DNA from 2 places in the Actinomadura vinacea genome. Region 2 is predicted to be linked to the other one. Evidence: riboswitches for the same ligand, from Rfam matches in the RefSeq annotation. Region 2 holds a riboswitch; the other holds the start of a gene.
What was found. A riboswitch is a leader RNA that binds a small molecule or an ion and turns the genes downstream of it on or off. The one in region 2 is predicted to bind glycine.
Positions count from the first base shown of each region.

Region 1: it holds a riboswitch for glycine, as region 2 does, so the genes downstream of both, gcvP (aminomethyl-transferring glycine dehydrogenase) here and gcvT (glycine cleavage system aminomethyltransferase GcvT) in region 2, are expected to answer to the same signal.

Region 1 is NZ_BAAARW010000024.1:57,946-64,123, reverse strand. It holds gene ABD340_RS31655 (tetratricopeptide repeat protein) at 1-740, opposite strand, end outside; gene gcvP (aminomethyl-transferring glycine dehydrogenase) at 867-3,779, opposite strand; glycine riboswitch at 3,854-3,963, opposite strand; glycine riboswitch at 3,964-4,059, opposite strand; gene ABD340_RS31645 (flippase-like domain-containing protein) at 4,456-6,178, shown strand, end outside.
Region 2 is NZ_BAAARW010000020.1:758,548-764,725, forward strand. It holds gene cds1 (L-cysteine desulfhydrase Cds1) at 1-344, shown strand, start outside; gene ABD340_RS27940 (M50 family metallopeptidase) at 341-1,633, opposite strand; glycine riboswitch at 1,834-1,930, shown strand; glycine riboswitch at 1,935-2,044, shown strand; gene gcvT (glycine cleavage system aminomethyltransferase GcvT) at 2,116-3,228, shown strand; gene gcvH (glycine cleavage system protein GcvH) at 3,250-3,642, shown strand; gene ABD340_RS27955 (serine hydroxymethyltransferase) at 3,645-4,913, shown strand; gene ABD340_RS27960 (L-serine ammonia-lyase) at 4,935-6,178, shown strand, end outside.

The sequences.
Region 1 (6,178 bases), on a different contig from region 2:
TCGGCGCCGCGGCCGCGCAGCGGAAGCGTGCGCGCCAGCAGCTCGACGGCCAGCGGGCCCACGTCGGCGTCGGCGGCCGCGCCGGGCTCGCCGAGGGCCGCGCCGAACGCGCCGATCGCCTGGTCGAGGTAGGCGATGCCCAGCGTGACGGCCAGCCGCGCGTAGGCGTACGGCGCGGCCTCCCGGTCGACCAGCTTGAGCCCGGCGGTGAGGATCCGCAGGGCGCGCGCGGGCTCGCCGCGTTCCAGCAGCCGCTGGGCCAGGTCGTGCGCGGCGACCGGGCCGTACTCGGCGTCGCCGGTCCCGACCGCGTCCTCCCAGTGGCCGCGGGCGGTCTCGAAGTCGTCCTCGTCGTCGGCGAGGCGGGCCAGCGCCAGCAGTGCCGGCGGCAGATAGGCCGGGTTGCCGAAGTCGACCACGACCCGCCACGCCGGCCCGGCCAGCACGTGCTCGCCCGCGCGCTCGTGGGTGAGCGCCAGGTGGTAGGCGGCGCGCGGCCCGTACTCCGGGTCGCCGGTGGCGATGGCGTCCCGGTCGGCCTCCCGGGCGGCCTCGACGTCGCCGCGGTCGTCGAGGACGACGGCGAGCCCGAGGGCCGCCTGGGCCCGGTGCGGGGTGCCGCCCAGGTCGAGCACCTTCTGGAACAGGGCGGCGGCCCGCTCGGGCTCGCCCGTCTCGGCCAGCCGCCTGGCCTCCTCGCAAAGCCGCGCGGGGTCGGCCGGATCCGGGGTCTCGCTCATGCTCGCCTCTGGGGGTCGGGTCGGTGAGCCGAGCCTACCGACGGCGGCCGCGCCCGCGCCGGGGCGACACCCGGATCCGCCGGCATGATCCACGAAATCCCCGCAGAAGCCCCCGGGCCGGACGGCTCAGTCCTCGAAGGCCTCCGGGGGCGGGCAGGAGCAGACCAGGTTGCGGTCGCCGTAGGCCTGGTCGATCCGGCGCACCGGCGGCCAGTACTTGCCGTCCCGCAGCGCGGGCAGCGGGTACGCGGCCTCCTCCCTGGTGTAGGGGTGCTTCCAGTCCTCGGCGAGCAGGCATTCGGCGGTGTGCGGGGCGTTCTTGAGCGGGTTGTCGCCGCGGTCGTGGGAGCCGTCGGCGACCCGCTGGATCTCCCGCCGGATCTCGATCATGGCGTCGCAGAACCGGTCGAGCTCGGCCAGGTCCTCGCTCTCGGTGGGCTCGATCATCAGCGTGCCGGCCACCGGGAACGACAGCGTGGGCGCGTGGAAGCCGTAGTCGATCAGCCGCTTGGCGACGTCCTCGGCGGTGATCCCGGTCTCCTTGGTGATCTTGCGGAGGTCGGCGATGCACTCGTGCGCGACCAGGCCGTTGCGCCCGGTGTAGAGGATCGGGTAGTGCGGGGCCAGCCGGGCGGCCAGGTAGTTCGCGGCGATGATCGCGCTCTCGGTGGCGGCGCGCAGCCCGTCCGGGCCCATCATCGCGACGTAGGCCCAGGAGATCGGCAGGATGCCCGCCGAGCCCCACGGCGCCGCCGAGATCGGCCCCACCCCCGTGTCCTGCGGGCCGGCCTCCGCGCGCAGCGGGTGGCTGGGCAGGAACGGCGCCAGGTGCCCGCGCACGCCGATCGGGCCGACGCCCGGCCCGCCGCCGCCGTGCGGGATGCAGAACGTCTTGTGCAGGTTGAGGTGGGAGACGTCGGAGCCGAACTCGCCGGGACGGGCCAGCCCGACCAGCGCGTTGAGGTTGGCGCCGTCGACGTACACCTGGCCGCCGGCCGCGTGCACGGCCGCGCACACCTCGGTGATCGTCTCCTCGAACACGCCGTGCGTGGACGGGTAGGTCACCATGATCGCCGACAGGGCCGCGCCATGCTGGGCGAGCTTGCCGTGCAGGTCGTCGAGGTCGATGTTGCCGCCGTCGTCGCACTTGACGACCACGACCCGCATTCCGGCCATGACCGCGCTGGCGGCGTTGGTGCCGTGCGCCGACGACGGGATCAGGCAGATGTTCCGGTGCCCCTCGCCGCGCGCGGCGTGGTAGCCGCGGATGGCCAGCAGCCCGGCCAGCTCGCCCTGCGAACCGGCGTTGGGCTGCACCGACACCTTGGCGTACCCGGTGATCTCCGCCAGCCGGTCCTCCAGCTCGCCGATCAGCTCCAGGTAGCCGCGGGCCTGCTCGACCGGCGCGAACGGGTGGATGTCCGCGAACTCCGGCCAGGTGACGGGCTCCATCTCGGCGGTGGCGTTCAGCTTCATCGTGCAGGAGCCGAGCGGGATCATCGACCGGTCCAGCGCGATGTCCTTGTCCTGCAGCCTGCGCAGGTAGCGCAGCATGGCGGTCTCGGACCGGTGCCGGTGGAAGACCGGGTGGGTGAGGTAGGGGCTCTCGCGGCGCAGCTCGCCGAAGGCGTCCCCCTGAACACCATCCGGCAGAGCACCGTCCGGCAGGGCGCCGGCCGGTGGGGCGCCGTCCAGGCCGAACGCGCGCCCGACCGCGCCGATGTGCTCGTCGGTGGTGGTCTCGTCGCAGGCGATGGCGACGTGGTCGGCGTCCACCGGGCGCAGGTTGACCCCGCCCAGCCGGGCCTTCTCCACGATCTCGGCCGCGCGGCCCGGGACCCGGGCGAGCACGGTGTCGAAGAAGCGGTCGTGCACGACCTCGACGCCGGGCGCCTCGCGCAGCCCGGCGGCCAGGCCGCGGGCGTGCCGGTGGACGCGCTGGGCGATCGCGGCCAGCCCCTCCGGCCCGTGGTAGACGGCGTACATGCTCGCCATCACCGCCAGCAGCACCTGCGCCGTGCAGATGTTGCTGGTGGCCTTCTCGCGGCGGATGTGCTGCTCGCGGGTCTGCAGCGCCAGCCGGTAGGCGGCCGCGCCGTCGGCGTCGACCGAGACGCCGACCAGGCGTCCGGGCAGCTGCCGCTGGATGCCCTCGCGCACCGCCATGTAGCCGGCGTGCGGGCCGCCGTAGCCGTACGGGACGCCGAACCGCTGCGCCGACCCGACCACGATGTCGGCGCCGGACTCGCCCGGCGGCCGCAGCAGGGTCAGGGCGAGCAGGTCGGCCGCGACCACGACCTGGGCGCCGCGCTCGTGCGCCTGCGCGGCCACCGGCTCCAGGTCGCGCACCGCCCCCGAGGCCCCCGGGTACTGCAGTAGCACGCCGAAGAAGTCGCCGTCGGGCAGCCCCCCGCCCAGGTCGGCGGTGGCGACCTCGATGCCCAGCGGGACGGCGCGGGTGCGGATGACCTCGATCGTCTGCGGGAGCGCGTCGGCGTCCACCAGGAACGTGCCCGGCTCCTTGCGCCTGGACGCGCGGTGCGCCAGCGCCATGGCCTCGGCGGCGGCGGTGCCCTCGTCCAGCATGGAGGCGTTGGCGACCGGCAGCCCGGTCAGGTCGCTCACCACGGTCTGGAAGTTCAGCAGCGCCTCGAGCCGGCCCTGCGAGATCTCCGGCTGGTACGGGGTGTAAGCGGTGTACCAGCCCGGGTTCTCCAGGACGTTGCGCAGGATCACGCCGGGAGTGATCGTGCCGTGGTAGCCGAGGCCGATCATCGAGGTCAGCACGGTGTTGCGGGACGCCAGTTCGCGCAGCCGCTCCAGCGCGGCGGTCTCGCTCAGCGCGGGCGGCAGGTCGAGCGGCCGGTCGGTGCGGATCGCGGCGGGCACCGCGTCGTCGATCAGGGCCTCGGCGCCGGAGTAGCCGATGGCCGCCAGCATCCGGTCCTGGTCGGCCGGCGCGGGCCCGATGTGCCGGTCCGCGAACGCGGACCGGGGGTGCTGCGGCGAGGCCACGGGGGCGAAGTACTGGGCGGTCATGCTGGGGAGCCTCCTGGGCTTTCGCGGTCGCTCAGGCGCCACCGGTACCGCGATGCGCACCGCGGCCGGCGGCCGTCTCCCCCTCTGTCATCGGCACCTGAGAGATTCGCCCGCGTCCCGGGCTTTCCCCTTCGGTGAGACCCCGTTCCCCCACCGGGGAACGGCGCCTGCTCTCCAGAGGTGCCTCGCCCGCGCGGTCCTTTTGCCTGAGAGGTTCCGGGGAGGGTTGCCCCTTCGGCGCCCCACACTGGTTGCGTGGGATCTCTCCCGCACAGGGTCGACGGCGTTCTCCATGAAACTCTATCCAACCCGCCGCCGGAACGATCGCGACGGGGCGGGGGCACGGGCGGCGGGCGTGCCGGAAAGCGGTCGGCCACCGGCCCCGGGCCGTTGATCCCGGGGGGCTACGGACCAGTACGATACCCACATCTCACGGGGACGGGACCCGACCGTGCAAGCGCTTGTGCGAACGCTCGGCCGGGCGGCGGGTCACGGCGCGGGCGGCGCCGGTTCTCGGCGGGGCCCGGCGACGGCCCCGGAAAATGGGGGCCGCGGGGGCCAGGAGGGTACGAATCACCTTGAACGTGAGAGCGGACGGACCGGGCACCGTGCTCGACCGCACGACGCCGGTCCGGGGACGCCGATCGCAGTGACAGGTCCGGACGGCGGTGTGGGCGTGACACAGACCCACCGGGAAGAGCACAAGGACGAGTCGGTTCGGCCCGGCCCGGCCGCCGCCACGGCCGTGCCCGTCGACGAGCCGCCGCGCCCGGACCGCATCCGGCGGCCCTCCGACGCGATCCGGTTCGCCGCCTCGGTGGCGGGGCTGGTGGCGGTGATGCTGCTGGTCTTGTTCGCCTTCGCCCAGCAGACCACGCACGGCCTGCAGACCGACATCACCCAGGGCACCGCGCACGCGCCGCGCTTCCTGCTGACGCTGGCCACGCTGGTGTCCAGCTTCGGGGTGCTGGCGGTGCCGGTGGCGTTCGCGGTGGAGCGCCTGTTCCACAAGGACGGGGTGCGGGTCGCGATCGGGCTGCTGGCCGCGGTGATCGCGTTCGCCGTGACCGTCCTGCTGGACGACCTGGTGATCTCCTCCGCGCCCGGCGGGGTGCTGGACTCGCTGATCTGGGGCGGCACCGAGACCGCGCCGGTGCACACCGACATCGCCCCGGTGATCGCGTTCGTCACCGCGGTCGGGATGGCCGGCCGCGCCCGCTGGCAGGCCGTCACCTGGACGATGATCGGGCTGGCCGCGCTGACCGGGCTCACCGCCGCCTACGCCTCGGTCGCCGCGCTGGCCGCCACCTACTTCCTGGGCCGCGCCATCGGCCACGGCACGCTCTACGCCGTCGGCACGCCGAACCCGCGGCCGCCGGGCCTGGCGGTCGTCGCCGCGCTGGAGCGCCTGGGGCTGCGCACCCTGCGGGCGCGGCGGCTGTCGGACGACGAGGACGAGGTCCGCCGCTACGGGGTCCGGATCGCGCACTCGCCCGACGCCGTCCCGACCGACGGCTCCGGCGTCGCGCTGCCCCGCGGCGACTGGCAGCTGGAGGTCAGCGTCCTGGACCGCGACCAGCAGACCGCCGGGGTGCTGTACCGGGTGTGGCGGCTGGTCCGGCTGCGCGAGGCGGCGCCCCGGCGCCCGGTGCGCTCGCTGCGCCGCTCGCTGGAGCAGGAGTCGCTGATGGCCTACGCCGTCGACGCGGCGGGCGCCCGCACCCCCCGGCTGGTCGGCACCAGCGAGGTCGGCACCGAGGCCGCGCTGGTGGCCTACGAGTACGTGCCCGGCCGGCGGCTCGACGACGTCCCCGACGAGGACCTCACCGACGCGGTGCTCACTGACGTCTGGGGGCAGCTGAAGCGGCTGCAGTCGGCCCGGCTGGCGCACCGGCGGCTGGAGGGCGGCGCGTTCCTGATCTCCGAACGGGGCCGGGCGTACCTGATCGACCTGCGCTCGGGCGAGATCGCCGCCGGGGATCTGACGCTCCGGCTGGACCTGGCGCAGTTGCTGACCACGCTGGCGCTGCGGGTGGGGCCCGAGCGCGCGGTCCACACGGCCGCGCGGGTCCTGGGCGAGAAGGCGCTGGCCGCCGCGGTGCCGCTGCTGCAGCGGGTCGCGCTGTCCCGCGACACCCGGGCCGCGCTGCGGCACGACCGCGAGCTGCTCACCCGCATCCGCGAGCAGATCGTCCGGCTGGGGCCCGAGGGCGAGGCCCCGCCGATCCGGCTGGAGCGGTTCCGGCCGCGCACCATCTTCAGCATCGTGGCGCTGACCGTCGCCGCCTACATCGTCGTCCCGCAGCTGAGCAGCGTCGACCCGGTCCAGCTGGTGGCCGGCGCCAAGTGGTGGTGGATGGGGGTGGCGCTGGGCGCCGCCGCGCTCACCTACCTCGCCG
Region 2 (6,178 bases):
GGATCGGGCGGCCGCGGGTGGAGCCGTCGTTCCTGCCGACCGTGATCGACCGGATGATCCAGGTGCCGGACGCGGCGTCGATCGCGGCGATGCGGTGGACGCGCGAGGTGACCGGCCGGAGCGTGGGCGGGTCGACCGGGACGAACATGTGGGGCGTGGCGCTGCTGGTCGCGGAGATGCTGGAGCGCGGCGAGCGCGGCAGCGTGGTCACGCTGATCTGCGACGGCGGCGAGCGGTACGCCCGCACCTACGGGTCGGACGACTGGCTCGCCGGGCAGGGCATCGCGGTGGGCCCGTACATGGACACGCTGCGGGCCTTCCTCAAGACGGGCGAGATGCCCTAGCCGTTGAAGCGGATGGGGTTGACCAGGTCGGCGTAGATGAGCAGGCCGCCCATCACGATCAGCACGGCCGCCATCACGTAGGTGAGCGGCAGCGCCTTGGCCACGTCGACGTATCCGGGGTCGGGACGCCGGAAGAGGCGGGCGAAGCCCTTCTTGACGGCCTCCAGGATGGCCCCGGCCATGTGGCCGCCGTCCAGCGGCAGCAGCGGGACGAGGTTGAACATGCCGACGGCGAGGTTGAGGGAGCCGAGCAGGGCGATGAACATCGCGACCTTCTCGACGGTGGGGCTCTCGGAGGCGGCGATCTCCCCGCCGAGGCGGCTGACGCCGACCACGCCGATGGGGCCGTTGGGGTCGCGCTTCTCGTCGCCGAAGGCGGCGTTCCAGACGCCGACCATCTTCTGCGGCATCCGCAGCAGCGCCCCGGCGGTGTGCGCGGTCAGCTCGCCCATGTAGTCGGCGACGGCGACCGGGCCCTGGCGCTCGCGTTCCTGGAGCGGGGTGATGCCCAGGAACCCGACGTTGACCACCTTTTCGGTGTCGTTGAGGTCGTACATCTGGTTGCGGGTGACGGGCACCTGCAGTGCGACGGGCTTGCCGTCGCGCTGGACGGTGACGGCGACGGTGCGGCCGCCGGAGTCGCGGATCAGGCCCTGCAACTGGTCGTAGGAGCCGATCTTGCGGCCGTCGTAAGTGGTGATCCGGTCGCCGGCCTTGAGCCCGACGGAGGCGGCCGGGGTCGGGGTGTAGCCCTGCGGGCAGTCGGTGAGCTTGGAGCCGGCGGGGATCGCGCACTTGGCCACCGAGCCGATCACCGGCTGCGGGGTGGGGGTGCCGATGCCCATGAGCAGGATCCCGAAGAACATCACCGCGAGGATGAGGTTCATCGCGGGCCCGCCGAACATGATGAGCAGCTTCTGCCACCACTTCTTGGCGTAGAAGACGCGGTCCTCGTCGCCCGGGCGGATCTCCTCCAGCGACGCGCCGCGGGCGGACTCGATCAGGCTCTGCCACGGCCCGGTGCTGATCTGCCGGACCTCGCCGGGCCGGTCGCCCTTGCGCGGCGGCAGCATGCCGATCATGCGGACGTAGCCGCCGACCGGGATCCACTTGACGCCGTACTCGGTCTCGCCCTTGTGCCGGGACCACATCGTGGGGCCGAAGCCGACCATGAACTGCGGGGTCCGGACGCCGAAGAGCTTGGCGAAGGAGAAATGGCCCAGTTCATGCAGGGCGATCGACGCCAGCAGGCCGAAGAACAGGATCAGTACTCCCGCCAACCAGCCCATGCTCGCCCCGTCCCTCCGTGATCTCCAACGACCCGTTCAGGGTACGTGAATCCGGGCCTCTCGTGACCGTGGAGTTATGCACGCGTGGCCCTTGCGCACCCGCCGGTGGTACGGCGGGTGCGCCCCGTCCGGTTCAGCGGGGCGGGGCGCCGGCGGCTGGTCGGCGGGGTGCGGCCGCTGCTAGCCTGGCCACCAGCCGATGATCCCGCGCGGGAGAGTGCCCTGGCAGCCGGTCAGGGACGCCGAAGGAGCAAATCCTCCCCGGAACCTCTCAGGCCCAAGGACCGCGCGGGCCAGGCGACCTCTGGAAAGCGGGGACGCGACCGTCCCCCGCCGAAGGTGAAAGCCCTCCGCCCTCCGCGGGCGTGCGGGGTGAAGCTCTCAGGCGCCGCGACCGGCCGATGACAGAGGGGGAGGCACCGACCGCGCCCGGTGCGGGTGGGACGATTGGTTCCACGCGCCCGCGACGAAGGAGCCGACCCATGTCCAGCACAGCGCCCTCAGACCCGGGGGACGCCAGGAAGACGCCGCTGTACGACGTCCACCGGGCCCTCGGCGCGCACCTCGTCGACTTCGCCGGCTACCTGATGCCGCTGCGGTACGCGAGCGAGACCGCCGAGCACCGCGCGGTGCGGTCCGCCGCGGGGCTGTTCGATCTGTCCCACATGGGGGAGATCTTCGTGGACGGTCCGGAGGCGGCCGCGGCGCTCGACTACGCGCTGGTCGGCAACCTGTCCCCCATGGCCGTCGGCAAGGCCCGCTACACGATGATCTGCGGGGTCGACGGCGGGGTGCTGGACGACCTGATCGTCTACCGGCTGGCCGAGCAGACGTTCATGGTGGTGGCCAACGCCGCCAACGCCGCGACGGTGCTGGCCGCGCTGACCGAGCGGGCGGCGGGCTTCGCGGGGGCGCGGGTGGCCGACCGCTCCGGCGAGTACGCGCTGATCGCGCTGCAGGGGCCGGACGCGCAGGGGATCCTGTCCCGGTTCACCGCCGCCCCGCTGCCCGACCTCCGCTACTACGCGATCATGGCGGACGAGGTCGCGGGCGTCGACGCGCTGATCGCCCGTACCGGCTACACCGGCGAGGACGGCTTCGAGCTGTTCGTGTCGGCCGCGGACGCGGTGCCGCTGTGGAACGAGCTGGCGGCGGTCGAGGGGGTGACCCCGGCCGGGCTGTCGGCGCGGGACACGTTGCGGCTGGAGGCGGGCATGCCGCTGTACGGCAACGAGCTGACCGTCCAGACCAATCCGTACGAGGCGGGCCTGGGCAGGGTGGTCAAGCTGGATAAGCCCGGAGATTTCGTGGGAAAGGCCACGTTGGCCGCGCAGGCGCAGACCCCGCCAGGCCGTAGGCTCGTAGGGCTGGTCGCGCGCGGCCGCCGGGCGCCCCGCAAGGGGTACGAGGTCGTCATGTCCGACGGCACGCCGTGCGGGGTGGTGACGAGCGGCGCCCCGTCCCCCACACTGGGCACGCCGATCGCGATGGCCTACGTGGACATCGGGGTGGACGAGGACGGGCTCGCCGTCGACGTCCGCGGCCGCCGGGAGCCGGTCGACGTGGTCGCCCTGCCCTTCTACAAGCGTTCCTGAGACCTGGAGAGAGAAACCACCGTGAGCGTTCCGGAGCAGCTGCGCTACAGCGAAGAGCACGAATGGGTGTCGGGCCTCGGCACGGCCGAGGACGGCATCGTCACCGTCGGCATCACCGCGCACGCCGCCGACGCCCTCGGCGAGATCGTCTTCCTCGAACTGCAGCCCGGCGAGGGCGACCAGGTCGAGGCCGGCGAGCCGTGCGGCGAGGTCGAGTCCACCAAGTCGGTCAGCGACATCTACTCCCCGGTCAGCGGCGAGATCACCGCGATCAACACCTCGGTGATCGACGAGCCCAAGGTGATCAACGACGACCCGTACGGCGAGGGCTGGATCTTCAAGGTGCGGATCTCCGACGAGCCCGGCGACCTGCTGGACGCCGAGGCCTACGACAAGCTGATCGAGGAGTCCTGACCGTGTCGTTCAAGGACCCGCTGAACGAATCCCTGGCCGAGGCCGACCCGGAGGTCGCCCGCGCGGTGGCCGCCGAGCTGGACCGGCAGCAGTCCACGCTGGAGATGATCGCCTCGGAGAACTTCGCGCCGGCGTCGGTGCTGGAGGCCCAGGGGTCGGTCCTCACCAACAAGTACGCCGAGGGCTACCCGGGCAGGCGCTACTACGGCGGCTGCGAGTTCGTCGACATCACCGAGCAGCTGGCCATCGACCGCGCCAAGGAGCTGTTCGGCGCCGAGCACGCCAACGTGCAGCCGCACAGCGGCGCGCAGGCCAACACCGCGGTCTACTTCGCGCTGCTCCAGCACGGTGACACGATCCTCGGCCTCGACCTGGCGCACGGCGGCCACCTGACGCACGGGATGCGGCTGAACTACTCCGGCAAGGTGCTGAACGTGGTGCCCTACCACGTCCGCGCCGAGGACGGCCTGGTCGACATGGACGAGGTCGCCGCGCTGGCGGCCGAGCACCGGCCCAAGATGATCGTCGCGGGCTGGTCGGCCTACCCGCGGCAGCTCGACTTCGCCCGGTTCCGCGAGGTGGCGGACTCGGTGGACGCGCTGCTCATGGTCGACATGGCGCACTTCGCCGGGCTGGTGGCCGCGGGCCTGCACCCCTCGCCCGTCCCGTACGCCGACATCGTGACGACCACCACGCACAAGACGCTGGGCGGCCCGCGCGGCGGGCTGATCCTGGCCCGCGAGGAGTACGGCAAGAAGATCAACTCGGCGGTGTTCCCGGGCATGCAGGGCGGCCCGCTGGAGCACGTGATCGCGGCCAAGGCGGTGGCGCTGAAGATCGCCGCGTCCGAGGAGTTCAAGGACCGGCAGCGGCGCACCGTCGAGGGCGCCCGGCTGCTGGCCGAGCGGCTGCTCGCCGAGGACTCCGCGAAGGCGGGGGTGAAGGTCCTCACCGGCGGCACCGACGTGCACCTGGTGCTGGTCGACCTGGTCGACTCCGAGCTCACCGGCCGGGACGCCGAGGACCGGCTGCACGAGATCGGCATCACCGTCAACCGGAACGCCGTCCCGAACGACCCGCGCCCCCCGATGGTCACCTCCGGCCTGCGGATCGGCACGCCCGCCCTGGCCACCCGCGGCTTCACCGCCGCGGACTTCGCCGAGGTGGCCGACGTCATCGCGCTGGCACTGCAGCCCACGTTCGACAAGGAGGCGCTCGCGGTCAGGGTCCGGGCACTGGCGGCCAAGCACCCCCTCTACCCGAACCTCTGACGTCACGGGACGTCCCGGACCATGGCGATCAGCGTCTTCGACCTCTTCAAGATCGGCATCGGGCCGTCCTCGTCCCACACCGGCGGCCCGATGGCGGCCGCGCACCGGTTCGCGCGCGGCCTGCACGGCGACGGCCTGCTGGAGGAGACCGCGTCCGTGCGGGCCGTCCTGTACGGCTCGCTCGGTCTCACCGGCAAGGGGCACGGCAGCGACAAGGCCGTCATCCTCGGCCTGGAGGGCGACAAACCGGAGACGGTCGACGTCGACACCGTCGACGAGCGCCTCGCCGCGATCCGCTCCCGCGGCGCGCTGCGCCTGTTCGGCTCGCACGACGTCCCGTTCGTGGTGAACGAGCACCTGGTCTTCGAGCGCAAGGAGTCGCTGCCCGGCCACCCCAACGGGATGCGCTTCACCGCCTACGGCGCCGGCGGCGGCGAGCTGCGCTCGAAGGTCTTCTACTCGGTCGGCGGCGGCTTCGTCGTGGACGAGAACGCCACCGGGGCCGACCGCATCAAACCGGACGACACCGTCCTGCCGCACCGCTTCGACACCGCCGCCGAGCTGCTGGAGCGGTGCGGGGAGACCGGGCTGTCGATCTCCGCCCTGATGCTGGAGAACGAGCGGGCCTTCGGCCGTACCGAGGCGGAGATCCGGTCCGGCCTGCTCGATCTCTGGCGGGTCATGCGCGCCTGCGTCGACCGCGGCTGCACCCGCGAGGGCCTGCTGCCCGGCGGCCTGAAGGTCCGCCGCCGCGCGCCGCAGCTGCACCGCCAGCTGACGTCCGAAAGTCCCGCCGACCCCCTGCACGCGATGGACTGGGTCACCCTGTTCGCCCTGGCCGTGAACGAGGAGAACGCCGCCGGCGGCCGCATCGTCACCGCCCCCACCAACGGCGCCGCGGGCATCATCCCGGCGGTGCTGCACTACTACGCGAAGTTCGTCCCGAACGCCTCCGACGACGGCGCCGTCCGCTTCCTGCTCACCGCGGCCGCCATCGGGGTGCTGTTCAAGCAGAACGCGTCGATCTCCGGCGCCGAGGTCGGCTGCCAGGGCGAGGTCGGCTCCGCCTGCTCGATGGCCGCCGCCGGACTCACCGAGGTCCTCGGCGGCACGCCCGAGCAGGTGGAGAACGCCGCCGAGATCGGCATCGAGCACAACCTGGGCCTCACCTGCGACCCGGTCGGCGGGCTCGTCCAGGTGCCGTGCATCGAGCGCAACGCGGTCGGCGCCATCAAGGCGATCAGCGCCACCCGCCTCGCGCTGCG